One region of the Bariatricus sp. HCP28S3_A4 genome, then DNA from elsewhere that is predicted to be linked to it. Evidence: a T-box and tRNA genes for the amino acid it is inferred to sense, from the RefSeq annotation. Region 1 holds a T-box; the other holds one or more tRNA genes.
What was found. A T-box is a leader RNA that pairs with one kind of tRNA and senses whether it is charged. The one in region 1 lies ahead of proS (proline--tRNA ligase), so its partner is inferred to be a tRNA-Pro.
Positions count from the first base shown of each region.

Region 1 (16,047 bases):
GGAAATCGTGAAAAACGGGACCCCGGCTTCACCAGCCACCGCTCTTGCAAGTAAAGTCTTACCGGTTCCCGGAGGTCCCTCAAGCAGCACCCCCTTCGGGATTCTTGCTCCAACCTGAATATATTTCCCCGGAGCTTTCAAAAAATCCACGATCTCTTCCAGTTCTTCCTTTTCTTCTTTCAGGCCGGCAACCTGGTTGAACTTGACTTTATTTTCCGCTTCTGTGCTCATCTTCGCACGGCTTTTCCCAAAATTCATCGCCTTTGCATTTGCACCACCCTGGCGATTCATCATCATAACCAGAAGAACAAGTGCACCTATCATCAAAAGCGTTGGTAACATCGTTGTCGCAAACCAGCTTTCCTGTGGTACAGAATCCACATAACAGATTACTTCATCATAAGAGCTCAGAAGCTCCTGTGCTTCATTAACGTCTGTGACATACAGTTCTTCCAGCACACCATTATTTTTCTCAATCCTTAGCGTGCCATTTGGTGCTACCTTGTCCGGCTTTACTTCAACTTTCTTAATATTATTATCTTGCAGATCTTCCTGGAACTCCCGGTAAGTATATGCCTTCTCCTGTTTCTCGGCCTGATTCATAAACCAGTATGCTCCTATCATAAAAACAGCACAAAGAAGAAGCATCAGCCCGCTGATTCCTCTTGTCTTATTATTATTATTCAATTATTGCTCCTTCCACCAATTACATCTCTACGCATCCGATGTATGGTAAATTTCTATATTTCTGTGCATAATCTAATCCGAACCCTACCACAAATTCATCCGGAATATTAAATCCTACATAATCAACATGCACGTCTTTAACACGCCGTTCCGGTTTGTCGAGTAATGTACAAAGACGCATACTCTTAGGTCCCCTCTTCTGAAGAATTTCCAGCAGATAAGAAAGCGTACGTCCTGAGTCCACAATATCCTCAACTACAAGTACATCCTTTCCTTCCAGCGATTCATCAAGATCCTTCGCAATCTTCACAACTCCGCTGGATGAAGTTCCGTCACCATAGCTGCTGACACTCATGAAGTCCATGGAAACCGGCACAGTAATCCTCTTTGCCAGTTCACACATGAAGAAAACTCCTCCCTTAAGTACACAGATCAAATGTACCTGTTTTCCCGCATAATCCTCACTGATCTTTTTTCCTAATTCTTCAATTCTTGCATTCACTTCTTTTTCCGGTATTAAAACCTTAATTTTCTCTGCCATTTAGGTACCTCCATTTATCGTAATCTCCAAAACGGTCTTTGTCTGTTCCGTCACTTGATATGCCTTACTTTGACGATATCCCACAATCCAGAGAATTCTCTCCTTTTCCGCGATCAGCGGAATTTTATCTCTTTTGTCCGACGGAATTTTCTCATTCACAAAATAGGATTTCAGTTTCTGCGTATTTCCTTCTTTATCAATCGCAATCCTGTCTCCTGCCCGTCTGTTGCGTACAAAGACGTTCTCTTTTATTATATCATAATCGAACCATTTCGTGTATGTTTTTTTCGGAATCCCCTCAAGTCCCTGGGTGAACGGAAATTTTCTGCAAGAAACCTTCCAATCTCCATACTCAACTCTCCATTCCTCTGTTTCATTTACATTCGGGATACATACAATTTTGCCTTCGTTTCCCATTTCTGTACCATTGGTCTTCGTCTCATTTCCAAGAGTCAAATCAATTCCCTCATATGTCCGTACCGCACGCATTTTATAAGGAAGATCAATTTTTCTGCCCGTCTGCTTATCCAGCAACTCTCTGATTTGAACTACATGAACCTCATCCAGATCCTTTTCTTTTTTACTAAGACAAACCATTGCCTGTCTTAATACCATTCTGCCGATCAGCTCATCCTGTTTACGGAACTCCTGCTCAGAAATATGGATTTTCCCCCGCTCCTCTTTCACGCACTTCCGATACGCTTCCCTCATCCGGCGTTCCAGATATTCCTGTACCTCTCGAAGCTGCTCCATAGCCCCATTAATATGTTCTACCGTTTTTGAATTAATGTTCTCTGTAAAATATGGGATGACATGGTTTCTTATCTTGTTTCTTGTATAAGTATCTTCCAGATTTGTTGCATCCATACAATAAAGGATTCCTTTTTTCTCCAAAAATTCTTCTATCTCCATCCGGTTCACACAAAGAAGCGGACGAATGTAATCTCCCTTTACAGGGCAGATCCCTCCAAGTCCTTTCATCTTGCTTCCTCTGGCGAGATGTAGAAAAAATGTCTCTGCATTGTCATCCTGGTGGTGTGCCAGTGCAATTCTGGTACCACCATATTTGATTGCTGTTTCACGAAACGCTTTTCTTCGTAGCTCTCTTCCGGCTTCTTCTTCGGAAAGTTTTTCCTTTCTTGCATATTCCGGGACGTTCACATGAAATACTTCGCAAGTAAGCCCCAGCTTCCTGCAGATGTCTCGCACGTACTCCTCATCCGCATCTGCTGCTTCACCGCGGATCCCATGATTCACATGAACGATAACAAGATCAAATTCCATACTCTTTCTCAATTCTTCCAGCACAAAAAGAAGGCACATTGAGTCTGCACCTCCCGAAACACCTGCTATCACGGTATCCCCCGCTGTCAGCATATGCCACTTTTCCATAAACTTTTTTATTCTATTCAGCATCATGATTTTCCTTTTGTACGATTTTCTTTCTTCGTATCATTAGAGTAACACATCTCCCAGATTCCTGCCACCAAAACTGTCATGTCATCTTTCGGTTCACCGTTTGTCAGTTCCAGGACACTTTGCAGGATATAATGGGCCAATTCTTTCGGATTTTCAAGCGATGTTCCTCCGATGATCAGATCCAGCAATTGCTCCTGCTCTCCCGAAGGCAGTGCATCCAGGATTCCATCCGTGACCATCACAACAACATCACCCGATTCCAGATTTCTTCTGAATTCTCCGCTTTGCTGATTCGGCACTACGCCGAGCGGAAGATTTTCAGAATAGATATGCTCCATCCCTTCCCTTTTCCGTATAAACGTAGGTGCAGCGCCAGCTTTTATAAATTCACATTCCCCACTGTACAGATCAAAAATACTCATATCCACAGTAGAAAAACATACTTCTTCTCTTCCCATGACCAGTGCTGTATTCATCATAGACAGTGCCGTCTGTCTGGGAAATCCCGCCTTCAGCAATTCTTCCAACATATCTACGATCATCGCACTTTCTCTGGAAGCACGTTCTCCGGATCCCATCCCATCAGAAAGGATTGCCGCCTCCTGACCACCGGGCAATCTCGTCATCAGGTAACTGTCTCCCGAAATCTTCTGACATCCTTTTCCGATTTTTGCGATGCCTTGCATCGTATAATATCCCGGTCCTTCTACACAAACTACCGTACAGTATTCCTGACTCATCACCGGCCTTTCCTCGCTGGCAGGACACATTTTCCGTCCGACACAGTCCGAAAGTATCTCTGACAGTTTTTTCGTCGTCATACATACCCCTTTTTCTGTTTTCCCCGTAATATGAATCTCATATCGTCCCTGCGGATTCACAAAAAATACAGAGCTCAGCATCCTGACTCCTGATCTTTTCAGGTGCATCTTCAGCTTTTTTTCCAATGGCGGATCCTGAAAAATACTTGCATCCAGTTCCCTGGTCGCATGCTGTATCATCTGGGCGAACGTATCCAGTTGGACTGCGCATCCTTCCCGGTTTAAGATCATTTTATTGTTCCAAATCAGTGTTTTCTTTGCTTCCTGAAACACATCCAGAATAGTCCTGAGAAAACGAGGCGCCTGAATACAGCTTTTCTGAAGTTTTCGTTTCATCTCTACATTCAGTTCAGTACCGTATTTTTCCACCGCACAAAGCAATTCATAAATGAGCAGATCGATCTGTTCCCTGTTCTGTCCGGTACAATGCTCCCTCCGCTCACAGGAACCGCACACCCGATCCTCTATCTGTCTGATCATTTCCTGAACTTCCTCAGCACTGAAACCTTCCCTGGTTCCTTCCATTTTCAGAAATGTATCCGCCAGATGTCTAAGGGACTTGGCAAACTTGTCCGCCTGCGTTACATACGGACTTTGCATCACCGTCACTTCGTTTCTGTTTTCTCCCATCTGCCTGCCTCCCTTACTATAATACAAAGAGCTCTGGAATCTCTTCCAAAGCTCATCATTCGTGAATATGTCATCAATTAGCCGCCTTAAACAGGATCTCATTCTGCTTAATCAATCCCAGCTTCTCTTTCGCAACATCTTCAATATATTCATCTGTTCCCACATATTCTTTCAGTTTATCAATCTCTTCCGAGCGATCCTTCTCATCATCCAGCTGTGCCATAAGTTCTGCTTCCTGAGCCATGTATTCTTTGTTTCTCGCCTGTAACGCCATTCCATGAATAACAATTACTGCGCTGAGCATCACAATAATACTGCTGATTGCCAACACACTTCTCTTATGATTCTGAAGCCTGCTCTTCGAACGTCCTTTCCGGATCTTCCGATTCTTCTGCTTTAAGCTTCCCATTATATATACTCACCCTTTACTGTTGTTTCCAACCGGTATATTCCCTATTATTACTTATATAAAATCCACAATTGTAAAATAATATTATCTTTTTTCCCCAGATTTATCAATAGTTTTTCCGTTTTTTTTCTCCATCAAATCAGATAATTTTTGATCGATTTTTTTTGTAAAAGCAACGAAAAAGTGCATCAAAATCGCCCCAATCACAACACCTAGTACAAAATACCACCTTATCTCACCATTACTTGTGTGGTAAATTTGCACAAAAAAGTACTGTGATACAAAAATCCAATATATGAAATCTTCTATGTTGATCACCCATAATGCATGGCGGAAAATCCTTCTCAGCACCCTAAGACTTAAATATACAGCAGTCACAAAAACTCCGGTTATGATTGCGTGAAGGAACACCAGAAACTCTTTTTCAATTCCCAACATATTCGGTTACCGGAAAAGTTTTGTCAAAAAATTTTCACCTTGTTTTCCTGCCGAATTAATATTGGAATATGCCACACTGTCAATATTCCCCGACAAATCCACCTCGCCCTTTTCCAGGCTTAAACGGTTCACATGCATGTCCGTTCCTTTCACCATAAGCATTCCCTGATCCGTTTCCAGCAGGATTTCATTTAGGTCAAACGACAATACATCCAGAACTCCCGTCACCATACTGGTTTTTCTGTTGTTGATTACAAGCTTATGATTGTGCGTTTTCGGCATCTTACTTTCTTCCACCACTACCCCCAACCTTTCCATCTATGATACATGCGGATCCCTCCGCGCATTCACCCATGATCCGGATATGTTCCGGTCATTCAGTGCCTTGATATCATTTTATGAATGCATGGGATAATATATGTTAAAAACTTTATAGAATTACAGGTATCGGAACAACTCGGCAGCTTCGTCCTTCTTTGTAGTTTCCTTTAGCTCAAGCACTTCCACTTTTACAGTCTTTGTTCCGAACTGAATCTCAATAATGTCCCCTTTTTTCACTTTAACGGATGCCTTTGCTACCGTACCGTTCACCATAACTCTTCCGGCATCACATGCCTCATTTGCCACAGTCCTGCGCTTGATCAGGCGCGATACCTTCAAAAACTTATCTAATCTCATATCATTATTTCTCCTACAAAAATAGAGAGCGGCCAGCGCTCTCTATTTACATTCATCAATCCAAAACCAATTATGCGTTTACAGCATCTTTCAAAGCTTTTCCTGCTTTAAACTTCGGCGCTTTGCAGGCATCAATCTTCATGGTCATACCGGTCTGAGGATTTCTTCCTTCTCTTGCAGCTCTTTCACTTACCTCAAACGTTCCAAAACCTACCAACTGAACTTTTTCCCCTTTTTTCAGTTCTTCTGTAACTACATCAACAAAAGCTTTTAACACTTTTTCTGCATCTTTTTTAGAAACCTCTCCCTGCTCTGCCACTGCTGCCACTAATTCTGTTTTGTTCATGAATATTTCCTCCTGTATCATAATCACTCGAATACCAACTGTATTCTACCTCGTACTAAAGGCTGACTGCGTCCTTGCAGAATGCCCTATGTAAAGTTATATCGGGTTTTAAAGCCTTTGTCAAGCCTAAATCCTTCTTAGGAACACCGAAATACCATTCTTTCCGGACAAACTGTTTTCTACAACATTTGATCCACCATAGCAAGCACTGCTTTTCCAAGTTCTTCTGATTTGGAATCTGCATCCTCAAGAGAAGTTCCCTTAATTCCGTAATAGAATTTTACTTTCGGTTCCGTTCCTGACGGGCGAACACATACCCATGCATCATCATTCAGTTCATAATAAAGAACGTTGGACTTCGGAAGGCCTGTCGGTGTTACTTCGCCGGTTGCCAGATCTTTGATTGTATCTGCCTGATAATCTCTTGCCTTCTGCACCTTGTAAGCACCGATCTCAGCCGGCGGATTATTGCGCAGTGTCTGCAGGATGTTCTGGATCTTTTCAAGTCCTTCAATTCCCTTCATGGTGATTGACTTGATATCATCCTTGTAATAACCATATTTCTCGTACATTGCAACCATTGCATCCCATAATGTCATATCTTTTGTCTTATAGTAAGCTGCTGCTTCGCAAAGAGCCATTGTTGCTACGATTGCATCTTTATCTCTTGCATGTGTTCCGATCAGACATCCATAGCTTTCCTCAAATCCAAAAAGATATTCACCCTTTCCACTTGTTTCAAATCCAAGAATCTGCTGTCCGATATATTTGAAACCTGTCAGGACTTCGATCAGTCCTACATTATATCCTTTTGCAATGGCATCCGCCAGATTGGAAGTAACGATCGTCTTGATCAGGTATCCGTCTTCCGGAAGGCCTTTCAAGGCTTTCTTCTGTCCAATCTCGTAATCAGCGAGCAGACATCCTGACATATTTCCTGTTAATGTATGGTATACGCCGTCTTTATCTTTTACACGCACTCCAAGTCGGTCTGCATCCGGATCTGTTGCAAGTACCAGATCGGCATCTACCTCTTTTGCAAGCTTAAGTCCAAGTTCAAATGCTTCTTCTGCTTCCGGATTCGGATAAGAAACGGTCGGGAATTCTCCATCCGGGAGTTCCTGTTCTTTCACAACATATACATTTTCAAAGCCAAGTTCCTTAAGTACACGTCTGGCAGGTATATTTCCGGTTCCGTGAAGAGGGCTGTATACGATCTTCAGATCCTTACCCACTGCATCAATTGCATCCTGATGCTGTACCTGCTCTTTTAATCTGGCAATATATGCGTCATCAATAGCCTGTCCGATCACTTCGTAGAGACCGGCTGCTTTCGCTTCTTCCAGTCCCATCGTCTTCATTGTTGTATAATCGGTAACAGCAAGAACCTCATCCATGATACCTTTGTCATGCGGAGGAGTAATCTGTGCTCCATCTTCCCAATATACTTTATATCCGTTGTATTCCGGTGGATTGTGGCTGGCCGTAATATTGATACCGGCAATACACTTCAGTTCACGCACTGCAAAGGACAGTTCCGGTGTCGGGCGAAGTGATTCGAATACATATGCTTTGATTCCGTTCGCTGCCAGACAAAGTGCTGCTTCATCTGCGAATTCCGGGGACATACGGCGTGAGTCGTAAGCGATCGCCACTCCGCGTTCCTTCGCACCTGCTTTGATGATATAGTTCGCAAGTCCCTGTGTTGCCTTTCTAACAGTGTAAATATTCATGCGGTTCGTTCCGGCTCCGATCACACCACGAAGTCCTGCTGTACCAAACTCCAGATCTTTGTAAAAGCGCTCCTTGATTTCCCCATCATTATCAGCAATTGCTTTCAATTCTGCCTGTGTGTCCGCATCAAAATACGGGTTAGAACACCATTCTTCGTATCTCTTTACATATTCTTCCATCTCTTTTTTGTACCTCCATTTGTTCTGAGTACATTTCTCCCTCAAGGGCACATTCTGGTACTCGCTTTATCCCTATTATACACTACTTGGCTATAAATGAAAAGCAAATATATTCGATAAAAAGCGCTTCTTTTCCTCATTCTGGCGAATTGCCGTCCTCAGTTTTTCAACATTTTTCTCCGGAATCCATGCTTTATTCGAGTGGTAATACAAATTCACAATTTTCCAGAACTTCTCCGGGTAAGCGAGCCTCACTGCAAGATAATCCCTTTCTTTTTTCCCGAGTGTTATTTCCGCATCGTACATTCGCAGCATTTTATAACCGAGACGCTCATCATACCTGTATTTCTCCATTGTTTTTCTCAGGAAATAATAAAAATCATCCAACTGGAGTTCTCTGTGCGCACGGTCAAATCCGGTAACTGCCAATCCCTCTTTGCAAAATAGCAGATTATGATAATTGTAGTCTCCGTGAACCCAGGTCCCTTTCTCCTGTGCCTCCTGCCATAACCGTCGGTATCCGGTCTCTTTCAGATGCTCGTTCGCCCCTTCTGCCCATTCGTACATCCGGTCACAGCCTTTCAGGAATTCCGTCTCAAATGCCCCTTTGACACTTCTCCGGCAAATGAACGTACGCACCTTCCGCAGTTCCCGGTTATGCCGCCTGAATTCCTCTTCCAGCGGAAAACTGATTTCGGCTCCCGTTGTGTCCTCACCGGGTATCCGCATCAGTTTGTGCAGCTTTGCCAGGTATTTCGTTCCCTCCAGCAGCTCCCCTTCCCGGCGTACATCGCATTCTCTCCCCTGGAACCATCGTCTTACCATATACCCGGTTCCGTCATCAGCCGTCGTAATATACGCTCCCTCTTTGTTTGCCAGTGGCATATCCACCATACAGATTCCGCTTTCATTCAGCATTTTGTACAGTTCGATGAGCACGGGCAGCCTTTTCGGTGCAATATATACTTCTTTTAAAAGAAACAGCCCGCGATCCGTATCGCACAAAACAGCACCCCTGATTCTGTGGGTGCTGTTTACTTCCATCTGGTATTGTTCTAAGACACTAATCCCATAATCTTTCATGGCATCCCCCTGCACGTTTCGTTTTCATGTCTTTCTAGTGTATGCCCCGAGATACCATTTTTAGAAGAACTTTCTTCTCATTCTTTTCAGGATCATCAATCACTTCTTTTAAAAGCGTTTCCAACATCTCGCCGATCTGGGGCCCCGGTTCCATTCCCGCCTCGATCAGATCACGTCCCGTCACGGCAAGGCCCTTCAGCGATACACACTGTTTCAATTCCAGAATTTCTTTATATAATTTTTCTATCTGCTCAAGATTTTCTATCTTCTTCGTCTTCTGATACTCACTTTGTCCGGCAATATCGGCACGCTGCACCAACAGATAATACGGGAATAAGTCCTCTCCGATCCTGTTCATTGCACGCCGCACATATTTCGAAGCAGCCGGCATTCTGTAATCATGAAAACGCACCAGCTTGCTTACCTTTCTTATAGTATCATTATCAAACTTGAGGCGCTGCAGAATCCTTCTTGCGATCTCTTCACTGACACATACATGTCCCCTGAAATGTGCGACCCCTTTCTCATCGATCGATTTCGTCGCCGGTTTTCCCATGTCATGAAAAAGCATGGTAAGCCGCAGTACCTTCTCAGGCGCAATGTTCATCATCGTATGGATCGTATGCTCGCCGACATGATAGCAGTGATGAAGATTCTCCTGCTCTGTTACCATCATAACGTCGAATTCCGGGAGAATCACGGATGTGATACCAAGTTCATATGCCAGCCGGATGCGCTCCGGGTGCGGAGATACCAGCAATTTGACGAGTTCCACCTGTATGCGCTCGGCACTGATATTTCTTAAATTCGATGCCAGATCGCTGATTGCCTCCCGGGTCTTCTCTTCAATGTCAAATCCAAGCTGAGCGGAAAACCTCACTGCGCGGAGAATCCGAAGCGCGTCTTCCGAGAAACGTTCCCCTGCATTCCCCACACATCGGATCACTTTCTGATCCAGATCCTGCAGACCGTTAAAAATATCTACCAGCCCGGCCTCCTCATTATATGCCATGGCATTGATCGTAAAATCCCGCCGTTTCAGATCTTCTTCCAGACTGCGTGTAAACTGAACTTCTTTGGGATGTCTGCTGTCTTCATATTTACCATCTATCCGATAAGTCGTCACTTCAAAGCCTTCTTTCTCCAGAAGTACCGTGATCGTCCCATGTTCAATTCCGGTATCAAAGGTACGTTCAAACAACGCCTTTGTTTCCAAAGGCGTTGCTGATGTTGTTATATCCCAGTCCTGCGGATCCCGTCCGAGGATACTGTCCCTGACACAGCCTCCTACGGCATATGCCTCGTACCCGTGATCCTGTAAAGTTGTAATAATATGATGCACCTTGTCAGGTAATTGAATCTTCATATTTCTTTACATTCACCTGTTCTTTATACTATCTTAATATGCCTTGCCGAAATAAACCATATGTTTCGCAGGTTTACCGCAATAAATACATGTATCACTGATCGGATCTTCTTTGCAGATGCATCTTGAAGATGCGCCGCCGGTCTCGTATTTGATCTCGCCCTCGCACTCTTCGCTTCCGCACCACATTGCTTTGATGAATCCACGGTTTTCATTGAATTTCTCTTTCATTTCATCCATGGTCACCGCTGTATCAATATGGCTGTCAAGGAATGCTTTTGCCCGGTCATACATGTCTTTCTGGATCGTTTCCAGAATTTCTCCGAGTCTGGTTGCAATTTCATCGATCGGAACAATAATCTTCTCACGTGTATCGCGGCGTACAACGACAACCTGTCCCTGATCGATGTCTTTCGGTCCGATTTCAATACGGGTCGGAATTCCAAGCATTTCCTGCTCACTGAATTTCCATCCCGGGCTCTTCTCGGAATCATCGATCTTCACACTGTAGCCGGCTTTCGCTAATGTATCAACCAGTTCATTCGCTTTTTCGAGTACACCTTCCTTATGCTGTGCGATCGGAATCACTCTCGTCTGAACCGGAGCAATTCTTGGAGGCAGTACGAGTCCGCTGTCATCACCGTGTACCATGATGATCGCACCGATAATACGTGTGGAAAGTCCCCATGAAGTCTCATATACACTGTGAAGTTCATTATTCTTATCCAGATACTTGATGTCAAATGCATCCGGGAAGCCGCTTCCGAAGAAATGGCTGGTTGCAGACTGAAGTGCCTTTCCGTCATGCATCAAAGCTTCTACCGTATAGGTGTCCTGAGCACCTGCGAATTTCTCGCTCTCTGTCTTAGGACCGGATACAAACGGAATCGCCAGAGAATCCCGGATAAACTCCTGATATACTCTGAGCATAGTAAGTGTTCTTTCCTCAGCCTCCTCATAAGTCGCATGAATCGTATGGCCTTCCTGCCATAAAAACTCTCTGGAGCGAAGGAACGGTCTGGTTGTCTTCTCCCATCGAAGTACAGAGCACCACTGATTCCATACCTTCGGCAGATCACGGTAGGACTGTACGGTTCTTGACCACAGATCGCAGAACAGCGTCTCGGATGTAGGACGAATACACATCTTCTCCTGAAGGCGTTCCATTCCACCCTTGGTTACCCATGCCACTTCCGGAGCAAATCCTTCGATATGATCACTTTCTTTCTGCAGAAGATTCTCCGGAATCAATACAGGAAGATACACATTCTCCACACCTGTATCCTTAAATCTCTTATCCAGATCAGCCTGAATCTTTTCCCAGATCGCATATCCGTTCGGTAAATAATTCAGACATCCTTTCACGCTGGAGTAATCGCAAAGTTTCGCTTCGCGGACTACATCCGTATACCACTGCGCGAAATCAACGTCACGCGAAGTGATCGATTCTACAAACTTCTTTTCTTTTGCCATGTCAAACCTCTCCTCTTCCATATATTTTGGTCTGTCTCAGGGGTGCATTATAACTGACAATTATTTCAAAACAAAAAACGCCGGTTCTTCCGCCCCTGATAAAAGGGACCGGAAAACCGGCGGTACCACCCTGATTAACCGTCTTACTTCGTAAAACAGTTCTCTTCATTTCCCGTTAACGCCGGGCGCGCTGTATTTTCATACAGGGACTCCAAGGCAGGTTCTATATCTTCCATGCAGCTTCCTTGCACCGGACGGAAACCTCTCTGTGCCACTTCCAATATATACTAATCCTCTTCACGGTCCACGTGTCTATTATTTCTTTTCAGATACTAAGGATTTTAATTGAGATTTCTGCATTTGTCAACCCGTCTTTGATATTTCACTGCAGTTATCTCACATAAATATATGCAAAATATACCGCATACAGCATCAGAAAGAGCACACCCTCTCTCTTGGATAATTCTTTACGGCTCTTTGCGCAGATCAACGCAAATACACTGAACACGATCAGTATAATCATATCATATATCGCATCGATATCTACTGTGATCGGACAGATTGCGGAACTTGATCCCAGAATCAAAAGTATATTGAAAATGTTCGAACCGACAACATTTCCCAGCGCGAGATCATTTTCTCCCTTTTTGGCCGCGACCATCGATGTAACAAGTTCCGGCAGGGAAGTACCCATTGCAACGATCGTAAGACCAATAAAAGTCTGGCTCAGTCCAAAGCGAACTGCAATCTCCGTAGCAGAATCAACAACCAGATCTCCTCCCAGAACGATTCCTGCAATTCCGCCAATAATAAAAATTGCACTTTTCGCCGGGCTCAAGACTGCATAATCTTCAGCAGGCATCGCATTTCGCGCTTTTAGTGCCTCCTTAACCTGAAGTACCAGGAAAAGGACAAACATGATAAGAAGAACCACACCGCTGATCCTTCCAAGTACGAATTCCCCCTCTCCTGCAAGGATTTTCCCAAAAGCAAGCTTTGTCGTCATCAAAAGCATTGCTGCCGTAATGAAGATTGAAAACGGAAATTCTTTCTTCAATACACTGTCGGTGGCACGAAGGGGCCTCATCAGGGCGCTGCATCCAAGTACGATCAGAAGATTAAACATATTGGAGCCTAAAACATTACTTACAGCAAGTGAATTCTGCCCTTTCAGTGCCGCGGTTATGCTCACAGAAGCCTCCGGCATGCTGGTACCGAATGCGACAACCGTAAGCCCGATGATGATTGCAGGCACTTTCAGGAGCTTCGCAACACTGGAGCTTCCTTCCACAAAATAGTCTGCTCCTTTAATCAATAATACAAATCCCAGAATCAACAATACATAGACCATATCTTTTCCTCCCATTTTATTTATATTTTGGCGGTGCAAAGTTTCGTGTTTTGAGTCGTTTCCTATGTGACGCAATGCATTTTAGGCAAATAAAAAAGACTTCTTATTGCAAAACACTGCACCTATGGCATAAAATCTGCAATAAAAGTCTCGCTAATTGACAATACGAACCGGATTATGTTTAAATAATCGTGATGACGATTTCGTATCACACTGATTTCGGCATTTGATGATCTGACAAAACGAATCAATGGAAGCTACTCCCTTTTACTGGAGATAAGTGTAACTTCCTTTTTTTCAAAAGTCAAGAAAAATATTCTCCGGAGGTAAATTATGGAACATCCTGCTATATTATATGAAGATAAAGACATTATTGTATGTGATAAACCTGCCGGCATACCGGTACAGACCCGAAGATTCGGACAACCTGACATGGAGAGCATTCTGAAAAATCATCTTGCTTCTTCCGGCGGATCCAAGCCTCCTTATCTGGCAGTCATTCACAGACTGGATCAGCCCGTATCCGGCCTCATGGTCTTTGCCAAAAATCCAAAAGCAGCGGCGGCGCTGAACAGACAGCTTATCGGAAATTATTTCTGCAAAGACTATCGCGCTGTCTGCTGCGGCACTTTACCTTCCCCTGGCGGAACTCTGATCGATTACCTCGTAAAAGATGGAAGAAGCAACACCTCCCGGGTATGTTCCAAAGACACCCCTCAGGCCCGACGCGCAGAGCTTTCTTACGAAACCGTTGCTACAGCCAAAGACGCTGACGGCAATACGCTGACCACCGTACATGTTCACCTGAAAACAGGGCGTCATCACCAGATCCGGGTACAGATGGCCCATGCAGGCGCACCGCTTTGGGGCGATAACAAATACAATCCGGAATTCATACAAAAACCGGGCTATGAGCCCATTTCCCTCAGAGCTTTCCACCTCAGTTTCCTCCATCCGGAAACGGGAAAACCGATGAATTTTACTTTAGAATAACGGTAAAATGTGACAGGATTTCATGAACGGCAAAGCCAATAGCACGATTATTGTTTTTTTTTGCACTTTCTATTTTTTTGATTTTCATTATCTTGTTTTTCAATATTTCTTTTGATACATTTATCATATGAAGGCATATCATGCCGACAGGTTCATTGAGAAAGGGGAAAATTATGAAAATCTACAAAACCAAAAATTATGATGCTATGAGTCGCACCACTGCCAATATTATTTCAGCACAGGTGATCATGAAGCCAAACTGTGTCTTAGGTCTTGCTACCGGTTCTTCACCGATCGGGACATACAAACAGTTGGTTGACTGGTACAATAAAGGGGATATCAATTTTGCTCAAGTTACGACCGTGAATCTGGATGAATATAGGGGACTTACACGTGATAACGACCAGAGCTACTATTATTTTATGCATAAAAATCTGTTTGATCATGTAAATATCAAGGCTTCTTATCTGCCGGACGGCACCAGAGAAGACGCCGAAGAAGAATGCCATCATTACGAAGAAATCATCCGTTCCCTTGGCGGAGTGGATCTTCAGCTTCTTGGGCTTGGTCACAACGGACATATCGGTTTCAACGAACCGGCTGATCATTTCCCGAAAGAAACTCACTGCGTAGATCTTCAGGAAAGAACCATTGAAGCCAACAAGCGTTTCTTCGCATCCATTGATGACGTTCCGCGTCAGGCATACACCATGGGGATCGGTACGATCATGCGTGCCCGGAAAATCCTGATCATTGTAAGCGGAGAAGATAAAGCTGATATCGTTCGCGATGCTTTCTTCGGCCCGATCACTCCGACTGTACCGGCTTCCATCCTTCAGCTTCATCCGGATGTAACACTGGTAGCAGACGAAGCTGCTTTGTCCAGGCTTCCGCAGTAATATTTGTTCTATACATTAGAAAGAAGGCTGAATAATCATGATTATCAGAAATGCACTTGTTTACGGTGAAGACAAAACATTTTCCAGACTGGATATTCGAATCGAAGAGGACGTTTTTACGGAGATCTGTCCTTCACTTGCCCCCTCTGAAAATGAATCTGTTCTGGATGCAGACGGACTGTATGCCATTCCGGGACTGATCGACATTCATTTTCACGGCTGCATGGGACATGATTTCTGTGACGGTACTGTAGAGGCAATCGATGCCATCACCCGATATGAGGCTTCCTGCGGTGTCACATCCGTCTGTCCCGCAACCATGACGGTGTCCCCGGAATCACTGGTGCAGGTTATGGATGCGGCACGTACCTATAACGAATCCCCTGCCCGTCCGGGGCAGGCTTCCCTGGTAGGGATCAACATGGAAGGGCCATTCATAAGCGAGGCAAAAAAAGGAGCTCAGGCTGCCGAACACATCCGGCTCTGTGACGAAGCGCTTTTCTGCAGCCTTCAGGAGCGTTCCGGCGGTCTCATCAAACTGGTTGATATCGCCCCTGAGAACGAGGGTGCCATGGAATTTATCGACGCACTCCACGACAAGGTTACCATTTCTCTGGCCCATACAACTGCAGATTATCAGACTGCCAAAGAGGCCTATGACCGTGGTGCCAGACACGCCACCCACCTTTACAATGCCATGCCGCCTTTCACTCATCGTGCTCCGGGAGTCGTCGGTGCCGCATTCGACAGTCCGCACTGCCGTGCCGAACTGATCTGCGACGGTGTGCATATTCATCCTTCTGTCGTCAGAGCTACATTCCAGCTGTTCGGCGATGACCGTATGATCCTGATCAGTGACAGCATGCGCGCTGCCGGAATGGAAGATGGTCAATACACACTCGGCGGACAGGATGTTGCCGTAAAGGGGAAATACGCCACACTTGTCAGCGACGGCGCGCTTGCGGGTTCCGTAACCAATCTGATGGACTGCATGAGAACT
Region 1 is NZ_JBQHSE010000012.1:65,084-81,130, reverse strand. It holds gene ftsH (ATP-dependent zinc metalloprotease FtsH) at 1-648, opposite strand, end outside; gene hpt (hypoxanthine phosphoribosyltransferase) at 707-1,228, opposite strand; gene tilS (tRNA lysidine(34) synthetase TilS) at 1,229-2,620, opposite strand; gene ACTNBF_RS08190 (SpoIIE family protein phosphatase) at 2,644-4,098, opposite strand; gene ACTNBF_RS08185 (FtsB family cell division protein) at 4,172-4,507, opposite strand; gene yabQ (spore cortex biosynthesis protein YabQ) at 4,592-4,945, opposite strand; gene yabP (sporulation protein YabP) at 4,952-5,263, opposite strand; gene ACTNBF_RS08170 (RNA-binding S4 domain-containing protein) at 5,384-5,623, opposite strand; gene ACTNBF_RS08165 (HU family DNA-binding protein) at 5,694-5,969, opposite strand; gene ACTNBF_RS08160 (phospho-sugar mutase) at 6,149-7,882, opposite strand; gene ACTNBF_RS08155 (CotS family spore coat protein) at 7,973-8,965, opposite strand; gene ACTNBF_RS08150 (CCA tRNA nucleotidyltransferase) at 9,000-10,331, opposite strand; gene proS (proline--tRNA ligase) at 10,365-11,804, opposite strand; T-box leader at 11,905-12,114, opposite strand; gene ACTNBF_RS08140 (calcium/sodium antiporter) at 12,196-13,155, opposite strand; gene ACTNBF_RS08135 (RluA family pseudouridine synthase) at 13,489-14,148, shown strand; gene nagB (glucosamine-6-phosphate deaminase) at 14,322-15,047, shown strand; gene nagA (N-acetylglucosamine-6-phosphate deacetylase) at 15,085-16,047, shown strand, end outside.

Region 2 (16,047 bases), on a different contig from region 1:
TAACTGCCGGAAATAAGAATGAAAGAATCTGAGAGGGAAACATATGAGTAGTGTAGTAAATGTAGCTGATATTTTTGGGGAAAATGTATTTAATGATGCTGTCATGCAGGAACGTCTTCCGAAAAAAACTTACAAGGAACTGAAGAAAACAATTGAAGAGGGGAAAGAACTGGCAGCGACAACGGCCGATGTAATAGCGCATGAGATGAAAGAGTGGGCGATTGAAAAAGGTGCAACTCATTATTCGCACTGGTTTCAGCCGCTTACCGGAGCGACAGCAGAGAAACATGATTCTTTTATTTCTGCGCCCAGATCGGATGGGAAGGTACTGATGGAGTTCTCGGGTAAAGAATTGATTAAGGGAGAACCGGACGCATCTTCTTTCCCGTCGGGAGGACTCAGATCTACGTTTGAGGCAAGGGGCTATACAGCGTGGGATTGTACTTCGCCGGCATTTGTGAAAAAGGATCCAGAGGGGACCGGAGCTATTCTCTATATCCCGACGGCATTCTGCTCGTATACAGGCGAGGCGCTGGATCAGAAAACACCGCTTCTTCGTTCCATGGAAGCAATCAATAAACAATCTATTCGCCTTCTGAGATTGTTCGGAAACACAACTTCTCAGAAAGTGATTCCTTCAGTTGGAATTGAACAGGAGTATTTCCTTGTGGATCGGGATAAATATTTGAAGAGAAAAGATCTGGTGTTTACAGGACGTACGTTGTTTGGCGCAATGCCTCCGAAAGGGCAGGAACTGGACGATCATTATTTTGGAGCAATCCGTGAAAGAATTGCAGCTTTTATGAAAGATGTGAATGAAGAACTCTGGAAAATGGGAGTTTCTGCTAAGACGCAGCATAATGAAGTAGCTCCGGGACAGCATGAACTTGCACCGATCTATGAGCAGTGTAATGTGGCTGTTGACCACAACCAGCTTGTGATGGAGACGCTGAAACAGGTCGCGTATCGTCATAATCTGCATTGCCTGCTTCATGAAAAGCCATTTGAAGGGGTGAATGGTTCCGGAAAACACAATAACTGGTCTTTAGTTACGGATGATGGAATCAATCTCCTTGATCCTGGAAAAACCCCGCACGAGAATATTCAATTCCTGCTGGTTCTGACTTGTGTTTTACGTGCAGTAGATCGGCATGCGGAGCTTTTGAGAGAATCGGCATCGGATGTGGGAAATGATCATCGGCTGGGGGCAAATGAAGCGCCGCCGGCAATTATTTCAGCGTATCTTGGGGAACAGTTGGAGGATGTACTTACACAGCTGATCAATACTGGGGAAGCGGCACACAGCTTGAAGGGCGGCAAATTGCATACGGGTGTGAGTACACTTCCGGATTTTGCTAAGGATGCAACTGACCGCAACAGAACCTCACCATTTGCCTTTACAGGGAACAAATTTGAATTCCGTATGGTGGGTTCCAGAGATTCTGTAGCTGCTCCGAATGTTGTTTTGAATACAATCGTTGCGGAAGCGTTTTCGGATGCGTGTGATGTGCTGGAAGCGGCGGATGATTTTCAGATGGCTGTACACAATCTGATCAAGCAGTATGCTTCTGAACATCAGAGAATTGTGTTCAATGGTAATGGATATTCCGAGGAATGGGTGAAAGAAGCGGAAAGACGTGGCCTTCCGAATATCAAAACTATGGTTGAATCTGTGGAGTATCTGACCACAGAAGATACGGTTCAGATGTTCGAAAAATTTGACGTGTTTACCCGTGCTGAGTTGGAATCACGCGCTGAGATTAAATACGAGACTTATTCCAAAGCAGTGAATATTGAGGCGCGTTCTATGATCGATATTGCAAGTAAGCACATCGTTCCGGCGGTGATCCATTATGTGACTTCTCTCGCGAATTCAATTAATCAGGTGAAACAGGCGAATTCGAATGCGAGCACAGTCGTACAGGACAAATTGCTTGTACAGGCATCGAAACTGTTGACAGATACACAAAATGCATTGGAGAAGCTTATTTCCGTGACGGATGAAGTAGCGAAAAAAGAAATCGGAAGAGAACAGGCGTATTTTATCATGCAGGAAGTAGTTCCGGTGATGGGACAATTAAGAAAACCCGTTGATGAACTCGAAATGATTGTGGACAAGAGCATGTGGCCGATGCCTTCTTACGGGGATCTGTTATTTGAAGTATAATCCATGAAAGTATTGGTGGATATGTTGAAAATCGCATAAGATGCTATGATGATTTGTGAAAAAATCCACAAAAAGGAAAAATTGTCTTGCATTTTTTGAAAAAAGAGTGTATCGTAAACGTATCTAAAAAGCAAATATATTTAGAACATGAACGAGGGCGTTCCGCATAAGGCGGGATGCCCTCACTTTTTGTATCAGGAAAGGAAGGTAGTTATGAGTAGTGAACTGTTTAATGTGGCAGATATTTTTGGCGAAGATGTATTCAATGATACTGTTATGCAGCAGAGACTGCCAAAGAAAGTTTATAAGAAACTGAAAGAGACAATTGAAGAGGGGAAAGAGCTGGATCTTGCAACTGCAGATGTAATTGCGCATGAGATGAAAGAATGGGCAATTGAAAAAGGTGCTACTCATTATACACATTGGTTCCAGCCGCTCACCGGTGTGACTGCTGAAAAGCATGATTCTTTCATTTCAGCACCGCTGCCGAGTGGTAAAGTATTAATGAGTTTTTCCGGAAAAGAACTGATCAAAGGTGAACCGGATGCCTCTTCATTCCCGTCAGGCGGACTGCGTGCCACCTTCGAAGCGAGGGGCTATACAGCGTGGGACTGCACTTCACCGGCATTTGTGAGAAAAGATGCAGGTGGGGCAATCCTCTGTATTCCTACAGCATTCTGCTCTTACACCGGTGAGGCGCTTGATGAGAAGACACCACTTCTTCGTTCGATGGAAGCGATTAATAAAGAATCAATCAGGCTTCTTCGCTTATTTGGAAATACAACATCCAAGAAAGTGACACCATCTGTTGGTCCTGAACAGGAATATTTTCTGGTAGATGCGAAGAAATTCATGCAGAGAAAAGATCTTATCTATACAGGACGTACATTGTTTGGAGCAATGCCTCCGAAAGGGCAGGAACTGGACGATCATTATTTTGGAACGATTCGTCAGAGAATCGCTGCTTTTATGAAAGATGTAAATGAGGAACTCTGGAAACTTGGCGTGGCTGCAAAAACACAGCATAATGAAGTTGCCCCGGCACAGCACGAACTTGCACCGATTTATGCCGAGGCAAATATTGCGGTAGATCATAATCAGATTGTAATGAAGACACTGAAAAAAGTTGCATGCGAACATGGCATGAAATGTCTTCTTCATGAAAAACCGTTTGCCGGTGTTAACGGTTCTGGTAAACATAATAACTGGTCTATTACAACAGATGACGGAATTAATCTTCTTGATCCGGGAAAAACTCCACACGAGAATATCCAGTTCCTTCTGGTACTTGCCTGCATTTTGAAAGCGGTAGATACCCATGCAGATCTGCTTCGTGAGTCTGCGGCAGATCCTGGTAATGATCATAGATTGGGAGCAAATGAAGCACCTCCGGCTATTATTTCTGTATTCCTTGGTGAGCAGCTTGAAGATGTTGTGGAACAGTTGATCAGTACAGGAGAGGCAACACACAGCCTTGCAGAAAGTAAATTGATGACAGGTGTGTCAACACTTCCTGATCTGACAAAAGATGCAACTGACCGAAACAGAACTTCACCGTTTGCGTTTACGGGAAATAAATTCGAGTTCCGTATGGTAGGTTCCCGTGATTCGATTGCAGGCCCGAATGTTGTATTGAACACAATCGTTGCAGAAGCTTTTTCTGAGGCATGTGATGTTCTGGAGAAAGCAGAAGATTTTGATGTTGCAGTACATAACTTAATCAAAGAATATCTGACGGAACATCAGAGAATTATTTTCAATGGCAATGGATATTCGGACGAATGGGTTGCAGAGGCTGAGAAACGCGGTCTTCCGAACATTAAGTCCATGGTGGAAGCAATTCCGGCGCTTACAACTGATAAAGCGGTAGATTTGTTCGGTAAATTCCATGTATTTACCAAAGCGGAACTGGAGTCCAGAGCTGAGATTAAATACGAGAATTATGCCAAGGCAATTAATATTGAAGCGAAAGCGATGATTGACATTGCTGCAAAACAGATTATCCCGGCAGTTGTGAAATATACAAAGACTCTCGCTGATACTGTAATCGCAGTTAAAGAGGCAGGAGCAGATGCTTCTGTTCAGGAAGAGATGCTTTCTGAAGTGACAGCACTTCTTGCAGAGGCTAAGAAAGCTCTGTCTGCTCTGTCTGATATTACAGAAGAAGCTGCTGAAAAAGAAGAAGGAAAAGTTCAGTCTGAATTTTATCATTTCAGTGTAGTACCGGCAATGGCAGCACTTCGTAAACCGGTGGATGAACTGGAAATGATTGTGGATAAGGAAGTATGGCCGATGCCTTCTTATGGAGATCTTCTGTTTGAAGTTTAAAACTCTGTGGGATAAAGTGGAAATTTTAGAAAAAGCATAGAAAATCATAATATAATTTTAAGACCTTAGACTTGGAAAGTGGAAGCTTTTATGCTACGCTAAGTCTAAGGTCTTTTTTTGAAACAGAGAGTGGATTTTGGAAAATGCAGTTTGTTTCAGATGGGATAAAGCCAGTTGGAGAGTATAGAGGAGAACAAGGATGAGCAGAACAGAATTTTTGGAAAAATTAAGAGAAGCACTCGATCAGAATGTTTCACCGCATGTGGTACGGGAAAATGTAGAATATTACGGACGATATATCAATGAAGAGATGAGAAAGGGACGAAGCGAACAGGAGATACTGGAAGAATTGGGAGATCCCTGGGTGATTGCGAAGACGATCATTGACTCCGAGGAAGCGAAGAATGGCGGAGAGTATATTTATGAATCGAACAGTGGATATGGGGCAGCCGGTGGGGCCGGAAAGGATTACAGTACGAACCAGGTGAAAGTGTTCCGGTTTGATACATGGTGGAAAAAGCTGTTGCTTGTGCTGGTTGTTGTGGGTATTATCTGCGTTGTCGTTTCGATAATCACCGGATTAGTCAGCCTGATTGCACCAGTTGTGATTCCGATACTGATCATTATGCTACTGATAAAATTGATAAAAGGATCAAAGGAATAGAAGGGTACAATAAAAGACCGATAGGGGAGCTACCGGTCTTTTGAGGGGAGTATAAATAATTAATAAGGGGTTGTAGAAAGTGTTCTCTCTACAGAAATCAGTATAATATAAACTGGTAAAAAAATCAAGCAAAAATTAAAAAATCCTTAAGGTTCGCATAAAAAGGAAATGCCGGGAGATACTATAGTCTGTACCAGATACAAGCAAGTGGTGCTTGTAGCCGGAAAATGTTTATTAAATCAGGCAGGAGGAATATCAAATGGCAAAGAATTATAGCTCATCAGAGAGCAGCACAAACAAAAATTCGTATTCTTCGTATGGAAACGAACAGAGTAGAAATGCATCAGACAGGAATGCATCAAACAGAAACGCGTCAGACAGGAATGGGTCTAACAAAAATGCGTCAGGAAGAAACGCAGCGGACAAAAATGTATCTGACAGAAACAATGCTGGTCAGAACCGGAATGCGGGAAGTGACAAATACTAGAGTACTGCTGTAAAGGCTGGGGATGTGGTGCCGTTAAACAGGCACTGCATCCCCTGATTCTAATATCATATATAGATAAAAACGTCCAAAGGACGTTTTTTTGTTTGCAGGGAAGTGTTGACAAAACAGTATCAGTAAACGTAATATAGAATGGAAGAAAAACTGGAGGATACACATGGAAAAAATGGAGTTGATTGCACCCTGTCATTTTGGACTGGAATCGGTTCTTAAAAGAGAGGTGCTTGATCTGGGGTATGAAATAGCGTCGGTTGATGATGGAAGAGTAAGTTTCTGGGGAGATGCGCAGGCAATCTGCGATGCGAATATTTTTTTGCGCACGGCAGAACGCGTTCTTTTGAAGGTGGGCGCTTTTAAGGCAGAGACGTTTGAAGAATTATTTGATAAGACCAGAGCTCTGCCATGGGAGAGATATATACCGAAAAACGGAAAATTCTGGGTGACAAAAGCAGCGTCTGTTAAGAGTAAGCTATTTAGTCCTTCCGATATCCAGTCCATTATGAAGAAAGCAATGGTGGAAAGGCTGAAGGAATACTATGGGCTGGAATGGTTCCCGGAAGACGGAGCATCTTATCCGATTCGTGTTTTTTTGATGAAAGATGTTGTCACGATCGGAATTGACACTTCGGGTGTATCACTGCATAAGCGAGGATATCGTCAGATGAAAGTGAAGGCACCGATTACAGAGACCTTGGCTGCCGCTCTTATCATGCTTACACCATGGAAGAAAGAGCGGATTCTGGTAGATCCTTTCTGCGGAAGTGGAACATTTCCGATTGAGGCGGCGATGATGGCAGCGAATATGGCTCCGGGGATGAACCGTTCTTTCCTTGCGGAAGAATGGGATAATCTGATTCCCAAAAAGGCCTGGTATGATGCATTGGATGAGGCAAATGATCTGGTAGATGTGAATGTTTCAGTGGATATTCAAGGCTATGATATTGATGCAGAGGCGGTGAAGGCTGCCAGACAGAATGCGAAGGATGCAGGAGTGGATCATTTGATCCATTTTCAGGAGCGAGCGGTGAAGGATCTGAGACATCCGAAAAAATATGGTTTTATTATCACGAACCCGCCCTATGGGGAACGTCTGGAAGAGAAAAAGAACCTTCCGGAGCTTTATCGCGAGTTTGGAGAAAGCTTCCGACTCCTGGATTCGTGGTCGGCGTACATGATTACAAGTTATGAGGACGCAGAACGATACTTTGGACGCAAGGCAGATAAAAACCGGAAAATATATAATGGAATGCTGAAAACGTATTTTTATCAGTTTATGGGACCGAAACCGCCGAAAAGAGGGTAGAGAGATGAAGATTATTTTTGCAACAGGAAATAAGAACAAAATGAAAGAAATCCGTATGATTCTGTCCGATCTGGGAATGGAGATACTTTCCATGAAGGAAGTTGGAATTGATGTGGAGGTTGAAGAAGACGGAAAGACGTTTGAAGAAAATGCAATGATCAAGGCGAAGGCAATCGCAGGCCTGGATAAAGTTAAGAATATGAATGCGATTGTTATGGCGGATGATTCCGGATTGGAGATTGATTATCTGAATAAAGAACCGGGGATTTATTCGGCGCGTTATGCTGGGACAGATACTTCCTATGATATTAAAAACAGTCTTCTCCTTTCAAGGATGAAAGGGGTTCTGGACGAAGAAAGGACGGCCCGGTTTGTCTGTGCGATTGCGGCAGTTTTCCCGGATGGAAGTCATGAAGTTGTGCGTGGAACGATGGAGGGGAAAATTGGATATGAGATTGCAGGGGGAAATGGATTTGGATATGATCCGATTTTCTATCTGCCGGAGTATGGGTGTACCTCAGCGGAGCTTGCTCCCGAGAAAAAAAATGAACTCAGTCACAGAGGAAAAGGACTCCGCATGATGCGTGAGATAATGGAGAAAAAATTATGAAAATTCTGATTGTGAGTGATACACATGGAAGACATTCAGCGTTTGACAAGGCATTAAAAGAAGCGGGAAAGATTGATGCGCTGGTTCATCTTGGCGATACCGAAGGTGGCGAAGATTACATAGAAGCAGTTTGTGGATGCCCGGCATACGTGCTTGCGGGAAATAATGATTTTTTCTCTGATAATCTCAGAGAAATGGAGGTTGTGTTCGGTACTAAAAAAGCGTTTATGACACATGGGCATTATTATTATGTATCATTGGGCCCGGAGCGGATCATCGAAGAGGGGAAAATGAGAAATGCAGATATTGTCATGTTTGGACATACGCATAAGCCGTTTCTGGAAATGATTGACGGCATGATTGTCTTGAATCCGGGAAGCCTTTCTTATCCTCGGCAGGAAGGAAGAAAAGGCAGTTATATTATGATGGAGATCGAACCGGATTGTGATGTGAAATGCGAGATTAAATATCTGGATAAATAACTGTAAAAAATATTGAAAAATAATAAAAATTATTGTTGACAAGCGAGAAAACATATTATATAATAATTCTTGCGTCACGGGTAGTGATGTTGATCGCAAATGATGAATCATGCGAAGTGTTATCGGGGTGTGGCTCAGCTTGGCTAGAGCGCCTGGTTTGGGACCAGGAGGTCGCAGGTTCGAATCCTGTCACCCCGATAGGTTATGCGGGTGTAGTTCAATGGTAGAACACCAGCCTTCCAAGCTGGATACGTGGGTTCGATTCCCATCACCCGCTTGGCTGAATGCCATATGTGTTTGTAGCTCAGTTGGATAGAGCAACGGCCTTCTAAGCCGTGGGTCGGGGGTTCGAATCCCTCCAAGCACGTTTTATGGTGGGTATAGCGCAGTTGGTTAGCGCGCCAGATTGTGGCTCTGGAGGCCCAGGGTTCGAATCCCTGTATCCACCCTTCCATTTATAGAGGGTAAAAAAAGGCAAGCAGAGATGCTGGCATTTTTTTTATTAAATGGGATTTTATTGGGTCATCGCCAAGCGGTAAGGCACAGGACTTTGACTCCTGCATTCGTTGGTTCGAATCCAACTGGCCCAGGTAAGGGCGTGTAGCTCAGTCGGTAGAGCACTTGACTTTTAATCAAGTTGTCCGGGGTTCGAATCCCCGCACGCTCATGAGTCGGAAAGAAATGATTTCCGGATTAATAATCCAGTTCGATTTAGAGGAAAGCGAGTGGATTCAAGATTATGCGGATGTGGCGGAACTGGCAGACGCGCCAGACTTAGGATCTGGTGGGCAACCGTGCAGGTTCGATTCCTGTCATCCGCAGTTTAGTCGTGATTCTTTGAATAGTCAAGGGGTTGCGACTTTTTATTATCTGAAAATAGTTGTTCTCTGGCCATGAGGGCTGACAGTTATAGATGGGGGCCGGCAAAATATCTTGACTAAATCAGTAAAAAGTTGTATAATCAGACACGTGAAAAAATTTAGCGCGTTAAAGTGCGACGGTTTTACTCTGACAAAGTAAGACAAATGACAGGAGGCAATATTATGAAAATGAAGAAAGCATTAGCAGTGTTTCTTGCAACTGTAATGACACTGGCACTTGTTGCATGCGACGGCAAGTCAACGACAAGTGAAGCAGAATCATCAGGAGATTCCGCAAAGGTTTATAAGATTGGTATTTGTCAGCAGTTGGAACATCCGGCATTGGACCAGGCAACACAGGGATTCAAAGATGCCTGTGAAGAAAAGTTTGGTAAAGACAATGTGACCTTTGATGTTCAGAATGGACAGGGCGAGCAGGCTAACTGTGCTACGATTGCAAATAACTTTGTTGCTGATAATGTAGATCTGATTCTTGCAAACGCAACAACAGCACTTCAGTGTGCAGCGGCAGCAACGGACAGTATTCCGATTCTGGGAACATCTGTAACAGACTATGCAACAGCTCTTGATATTAAGGACTGGAGTGGATCTACAGGAATGAACATTTCCGGAACATGCGACCTGGCTCCGATTGATGAACAGGCTAAGATGCTGGTTGAGCTCTTACCGGATGCAAAGACAGTTGGAATTCTTTATTGCTCAGCGGAACCGAACTCTGCATATCAGGCAAAATTATTTACGGAAGCTATGAAAGAAGAAGGAATTGAATGTAAAGAATTTACAGCAGCAGATTCGAATGAGATTCAATCTGTCGTCAATTCAGCAATTTCTGAATGTGATGCACTTTACATTCCAACAGATAATACAATGGCTGGAAATACAGAAGTAATTAATAACATCTGCCTGCCGGCTAAGAAGCCGATCATTGCTGGAGAACAGGGAATCTGTTCAGGGTGCGGTATCGCAACTCTGTCTATCAGCTATTATGATATCGGATACAGAGCTGGTGAGATGGCTTACGAGGTTCTGGTAAATGGCGCTGATATATCAACGATGGAAATTGAAACAGCTCCGGAAGTAACCAAGATGTACAATCCTACGATTTGCGAAGAACTTGGCATCGAGATTCCGGAAGGATACGAAGCAATTGAAGAATAGTTTTTGAGAATAACGGAATCTGATTTCCGGACAGGGCTGCCTCTCTGAACAAGTGGGTTTGGAGGGACAGTCCTTTCTTGGGAAATGGAAATAAATCATTACAAGCTGAATTTCTGTAGATTTTGAGGAAAGGAGGCAAAAAGAAAGGAAGAAGACATGGTAACAACGTATTTTGCATCTCTTGATCCAATGTCTCTTGTGCGTGCACTTCCAGGAAATATTGCGCAGGGAGTCATTTGGGGAATTATGGCACTTGGAGTGTATATTACATACCGGATCCTTGATTTCGCGGATTTGACGGTAGATGGATCCCTTGCAACAGGAGGAGCGGTGGCTGTTATGTTGATCCGCGGCGGCATGGATCCGGCACTGGCACTTGCTTTTGCTTTTCTTGCGGGAATGGCTGCAGGATTTGTTACAGGGATACTGCACACCGTATTCGGAATTCCGGGAATCCTGGCCAGTATTCTGACTCAGATCAGTTTGTATTCGGTCAATCTCGGAATCATGGGTAAATCGAATCAGGCAATCAATGTTATGCAGTATGATCTGGTGGCATCTCTTCGATATGTTACCGGAGAAGGAAGGGGTTATTTCTTTCTGAAATTGCTGATTTGGGCTGTTTTACTGATTGCTGTTATTTACTGGTTCTTTGGGACAGAACTCGGAGCGTCCATCCGTGCAACCGGATGCAACCAGCAGATGGCACGAGCTCAGGGAATCAATACTGGGTTCAACAAAGTTCTGGCACTTATGATCTCCAATGGACTTGTGGGACTCAGCGGTGGAATATATGCTCAGTATCAGGGCGCTGCCGATGTCAATATGGGACGTGGAGCAATCGTAATTGGTCTGGCAGCAGTTATTATCAGCGAAGTACTTTTCGGTAAATTCTGTTCAGGAAAGAAAATCGCATTTGCTTTGACTCTTGGCGCAGTATTTGTTGGTGCAATTATTTATTATATTGTAATCGCCTTTGTACTCTGGCTGAAGATGCCGTCAGATTACATGAAACTGTTCTCTGCAGTTGTAGTTGCATGCTTCCTTGCGATTCCTTACATGAAGGAAAAGTACTTACAGAAACGGAGGACAATGTAATGGGATATTTACTTGAAATTCAGGATATACATAAGACTTTTAACCCGGGAACGATCAATGAGAAGGTGGCGCTTGATGGAGTGAATCTGAATCTGAATCCCGGAGATTTTGTTACTGTTATTGGTGGAAATGGTGCCGGAAAATCCACAACATTGAATGCAATCGCGGGTGTCTGGAGTGTGGATAAAGGGAAGATTATTATCGATGGCGTGGATATTACAAAGCTTTCTGAACATAAACGTGCAATTTATCTCGGAAGAGTGTTCCAAGATCCGATGACTGGTACTGCGGCAACGATGTCGATCGAGGAAAATATGGCAATTGCTGCAAGGCGCGGAGAACGAAGAGGGCTTGGCTGGGGCATTACCAGAAAAGAAAGAGAAAGCTACAAAGAGGCACTTCGTGAGCTGGACCTGGGGCTGGAAGAAAGACTGAATAGTAAAGTGGGACTTCTTTCAGGTGGTCAGAGACAGGCGATTACTTTGTTGATGGCGTCTCTTAAGAAGCCGAAACTACTTCTTCTTGATGAGCATACAGCGGCGCTGGATCCAAAGACGGCAGCGAAAGTGCTTGCTATTTCAGATAAAATCATTCAGGAACATCAGTTGACCGCAATGATGGTCACACATAATATGAAAGATGCTATTGCACATGGAAACAGACTGATCATGATGCATGAAGGTAAGATCATCTACGATGTTTCAGGAGAAGAGAAAAAGAAATTACATGTATCAGATTTGCTGGCTAAGTTCGAAGAAGTAAGTGGCGGCGAATTCGCAAATGATAGAATGATGCTGTCATAAATCGGATGCAGGAGAGAATGATGATATGAGAATATTAAGCGTTACCGCTCAGAAGCCCGATAGTACCGGAAGTGGTATCTATCTGACAGAGCTGGTGAGGGGATTTGAAAAAATGGGACATGAGCAGGCTGTCATAGCCGGAATTGGAAGGAAAGATACGATGCGTTTTCCTGACGGTGTAGAATGCTTTCCGGTATACTTTGAATCTGGCGATCTGCCGTTCCCAATTGCGGGCATGTCAGACGAGATGCCGTATAAAAGCACCAGATATTCTGATATGACGGATGTGATGACAGAGCAGTTTATGAGAACATTTCGCAGTCAGATACGTTATGCAGTGAAGAAATTCAGACCGGATGTAATTTTATGCCATCATTTGTATTTCCTGACAGCAATGGCCAGGGAAATCTGTCCGGGCATCCGGGTATATGGAATTGCGCATGGGTCAGATATCCGGCAGATTAAGAAAAATGCATGGGAGAGAGAATATATTCGGGAACAGATCCGAAAGCTGGATGGTATTTTTGCTTTACATCAGGAGCAGAGCTGGGAAATTTGTGAGTGTTACGGCTGTCATCCGGAGCTGATTGAGGTGGTTGGAACCGGGTATAACAGTGAGATATTCTGCATTGATGAGGAACGTAAGAAACAGAAAAAAGAAGACAAAGTACGAATTATTTTTGCCGGGAAGATTTCTGAGAAAAAGGGAGTAAAAAGTCTGATCCGATCCATGGACAGGGTGGACGAGAAGTTGAAAAAAACAGGAAGAGACGTGGAACTGGTTCTGGCGGGAGGCTATGGAGATGAGGAGGAATTCCGTACGATTCTTAAGGTGGCGGAGGAATGTCCCTGCCAGATAAGATTTCTGGGAAAACTTGCACAAAGAGAACTTGCCGCAGAACTGAATCGAAGCGATATTTTTGTACTGCCTTCGTTCTATGAGGGACTTCCGCTTGTTGTGATTGAGGCACTGGCGTGTGGTCTGCATACAGTGTGTACGGATCTCCCTGGAATTCGGCCGTGGCTGGATAGGAATATACCGGGGAATGGCACTGTTTTTGTAGAACCTCCTTGTATGGTGAATGAAGATGAGCCGTTGGAAGAAGATCTTCCTGAATTTGAAAAAAATCTGGCGGATGCTATTTTGAAAGCGAAGAGTATGCCGCTCCCACAGAAAGAAGGACTGGAAGCAGTGTCGTGGGATGGACTCTGTGAAAGATTGACAGAGTTGATGCGGTAGAAAACTGAATTATAGAGAATATCAATATGTGAAGGAAATATATTGCAAATATCAATTAGCAAGGCTGCATGGTTTCGTGCTAAGATTAGCTTAGTAATTATGCGGAAACAACGAATATTTATTGGCGGTAAATATGGAGGGAACCAGATGTTAATTGATATGCATATGCATGAGATGAGATATTCGGGAGACAGTTTTCTTAAGCTGGAGATTATGGTGGAATTGGCGAAAGCAAGAGGTCTGGATGCAATCTGTATTACAGATCATGATAATATGGGAATCCGGGACTTTGCGGAAGAGTATTCAGAAAAGACGGGTTTTCCGATTTTTACGGGTATTGAATTTTTCTCGCTTCAGGGAGATATTGTGGCAATGGGAATAAAGGAGTATCCCAGGGAAAGAATTCCGGCTCAGGAATTTATTACTATGGTAAAGGAGCAGGGGGGAATGTGCTTTTCTGCACATCCGTTCCGAAATAACAATCGCGGACTGGAAGAGAATCTGAAGTCGGTTCATGGTTTGGACGGAGTAGAAGTGCTGAATGGAAGTACGCTCTATGATGCGAATAAAAAGGCTGCGGAGTACGCCAGAATGCTGGGATTGGCAACGATTGGTTCTAGTGATTGTCATGTACCGGAGAAGTTGGGACTTTATGCGACATTTTTCCCGGAAAAAATTCAGACGGTTGAAGAGCTGGTGAAACAAGTAAAAGAAAGAAAATGCCGTCCGGCTTATTATGCAAACGGCAGTTATCATCTCTGGGATATGGAAAGTCCGATTGACGCGCCGTTTGTAATCCGAGATCAGTCGTCTGTGGCTTGTGCAGGATAGAAAATTTATTTTCGTACATTTTTGCTTTGCGTTGAAAGTCATAGAATTCTGTGGTATGATAAAAAATGAATAGAAAAACGAAGAGAAGCCGGGAGTTTTACTTCCGGCTTTCAAAAATTTTGATGGATAAGGAATGAAAAGCATGATGAAATTAAAAGAAAGTACAATGAGAAAGACATGGGTAGTATGCCTGCTTGCCATGATCTGTTGTCTGTTATGGGGAAGCGCATTTCCATGTATCAAAGTTGGATATAAGTTGTTTCAGGTGGATTCGACTGATACGGCGGCACAAATATTGTTTGCGGGATGCAGATTTACACTGGCAGGGGTGCTCGTGATTCTGTTTGGAGCCGTTCTCCAGAGAACATTCCTGAAGCCGGGAAGAACAGCAATCGCAAAGATCATCAAGATTTCCCTGCTTCAGACGGTACTGCAGTATTTCTTCTTCTACGTGGGGCTTGCACACACAACAGGTGTGAAGGGGTCTATCGTAGAGGCGTCCAATGTGTTTTTGTCGATTCTTGTATCCAGCCTGTTGTTCCGCATGGAGAAACTGGATGCAAAGAAAATAATCGGATGCATGATCGGCTTTGCAGGAGTGGTGATTATTAACTTGAGCGGAAACGATGTGAGTATGAGCTTTAACCTGATGGGGGATGGATTTGTATTTATTTCCGCACTCGCTTATGCGTTTTCCTCAGTGTTGATCAAGAAATATTCTCAGACGGAGAATCCGGTTATGCTAAGCGGATATCAGTTTCTGCTTGGTGGAATCATTATGGTGGCAGGAGCGACTGCGGCGGGAGGCCGTCTTACGGCGGTTAGCGTAAAAGGCGGGATGCTCCTCCTTTATATGGCACTGATTTCGGCAGTCGCTTACACATTGTGGGGAATTCTTCTGAAATATAATCCGGTTTCTAAAGTGTCAATTTTCGGATTTACCAATCCGGTATTCGGAGTAATTCTTTCGGCATTGATTCTGGGAGAAGGAAGTGCGTTTGGAATGAGTGGGGGGATTGCACTGGTTCTGGTATGTGCAGGTATTTTTATTGTAAATTGGACAAAACCGGAAAAAGAATAGTTACATCTGTTTGCGTACGACGCGATATTCATCACCACAACGATAATAAGGACACTGATAGCTGTGGTCTGTCATAAAACGCACCATCTCGTCCTCATCCAGATCCCGGTCACAGGTGTAACATTCATAATCGTCATCATAGATGTAATAAGTGCAGGTATCGCAGCAGCTTGCTTTAGTCATGGATAAATCTCCTTTCAGGTATGCCGTCAGATGGCAGAGTTAAAGAATCATAGTTACTATAAAGATATTACACAGGAAAAAAAGGAAAGTCAATCATGGGCTTTCTTTTTTTCTAATCATATTGAAAAGATTCTATGTATGTGATAAACTAATGTATAGAAATGCTTCAATGTGAGAATGAGAGTATAAGAACAAACTGGCAGGATAATCTGTATAACTAATAAAAAGAAAGGTAGTGTAAAGGAAAATGGGGAAAACAAAATTGTACATTCTGACCGGATTTTTAGGATCCGGGAAAACTACGGTATTGCAGAAAATATTGGAAAAACTGGAAGGAAAACGAACAGGAATCATTCAGAATGAATTGGGTAAGCTGAGTATTGACGGAACCGTTTTAAGAGATGATGATATCAAAATGGTTGAGCTTACGCGCGGATCGATTTTCTGTAGTTGTCTGAAGCTTTCATTCGTACAGGCTTTGACAGAAATGGCAAAGGAAGCGTTTGATTACCTTTTTGTAGAAAGTTCCGGATTTGGAGATCCGTCTAATCTGGAAGAAATTCTGGAGGCGGTAAGAATCACGGCAGGCGGAGATGTGTATGATTTTCAGGGAACCATCTGCCTGGTTGATTGTGTGAATTTTATGGATCAGATTGTTGATCAGGAGACGGTAGATCGTCAGTTGAAACATTGTAACCTGGCGGTTCTTACAA
Region 2 is NZ_JBQHSE010000006.1:71,409-87,455, forward strand. It holds gene ACTNBF_RS04885 (glutamine synthetase III) at 44-2,167, shown strand; gene ACTNBF_RS04890 (glutamine synthetase III) at 2,381-4,495, shown strand; gene ACTNBF_RS04895 (DUF1700 domain-containing protein) at 4,695-5,159, shown strand; gene ACTNBF_RS04900 (hypothetical protein) at 5,477-5,659, shown strand; gene ACTNBF_RS04905 (THUMP domain-containing class I SAM-dependent RNA methyltransferase) at 5,822-6,967, shown strand; gene rdgB (RdgB/HAM1 family non-canonical purine NTP pyrophosphatase) at 6,972-7,577, shown strand; gene ACTNBF_RS04915 (metallophosphoesterase family protein) at 7,574-8,059, shown strand; tRNA gene ACTNBF_RS04920 (tRNA-Pro) at 8,183-8,257, shown strand; tRNA gene ACTNBF_RS04925 (tRNA-Gly) at 8,266-8,336, shown strand; tRNA gene ACTNBF_RS04930 (tRNA-Arg) at 8,353-8,426, shown strand; tRNA gene ACTNBF_RS04935 (tRNA-His) at 8,434-8,507, shown strand; tRNA gene ACTNBF_RS04940 (tRNA-Gln) at 8,578-8,649, shown strand; tRNA gene ACTNBF_RS04945 (tRNA-Lys) at 8,654-8,726, shown strand; tRNA gene ACTNBF_RS04950 (tRNA-Leu) at 8,801-8,880, shown strand; gene ACTNBF_RS04955 (ABC transporter substrate binding protein) at 9,103-10,098, shown strand; gene ACTNBF_RS04960 (ABC transporter permease) at 10,255-11,196, shown strand; gene ACTNBF_RS04965 (ABC transporter ATP-binding protein) at 11,196-11,999, shown strand; gene ACTNBF_RS04970 (glycosyltransferase family 4 protein) at 12,025-13,239, shown strand; gene ACTNBF_RS04975 (PHP domain-containing protein) at 13,387-14,070, shown strand; gene ACTNBF_RS04980 (DMT family transporter) at 14,213-15,151, shown strand; gene ACTNBF_RS04985 (DUF6472 family protein) at 15,152-15,334, opposite strand; gene ACTNBF_RS04990 (CobW family GTP-binding protein) at 15,582-16,047, shown strand, end outside.
Region 2: it has a tRNA-Pro gene. The T-box ahead of proS (proline--tRNA ligase) is inferred to sense a tRNA for this amino acid. The anticodon was not compared.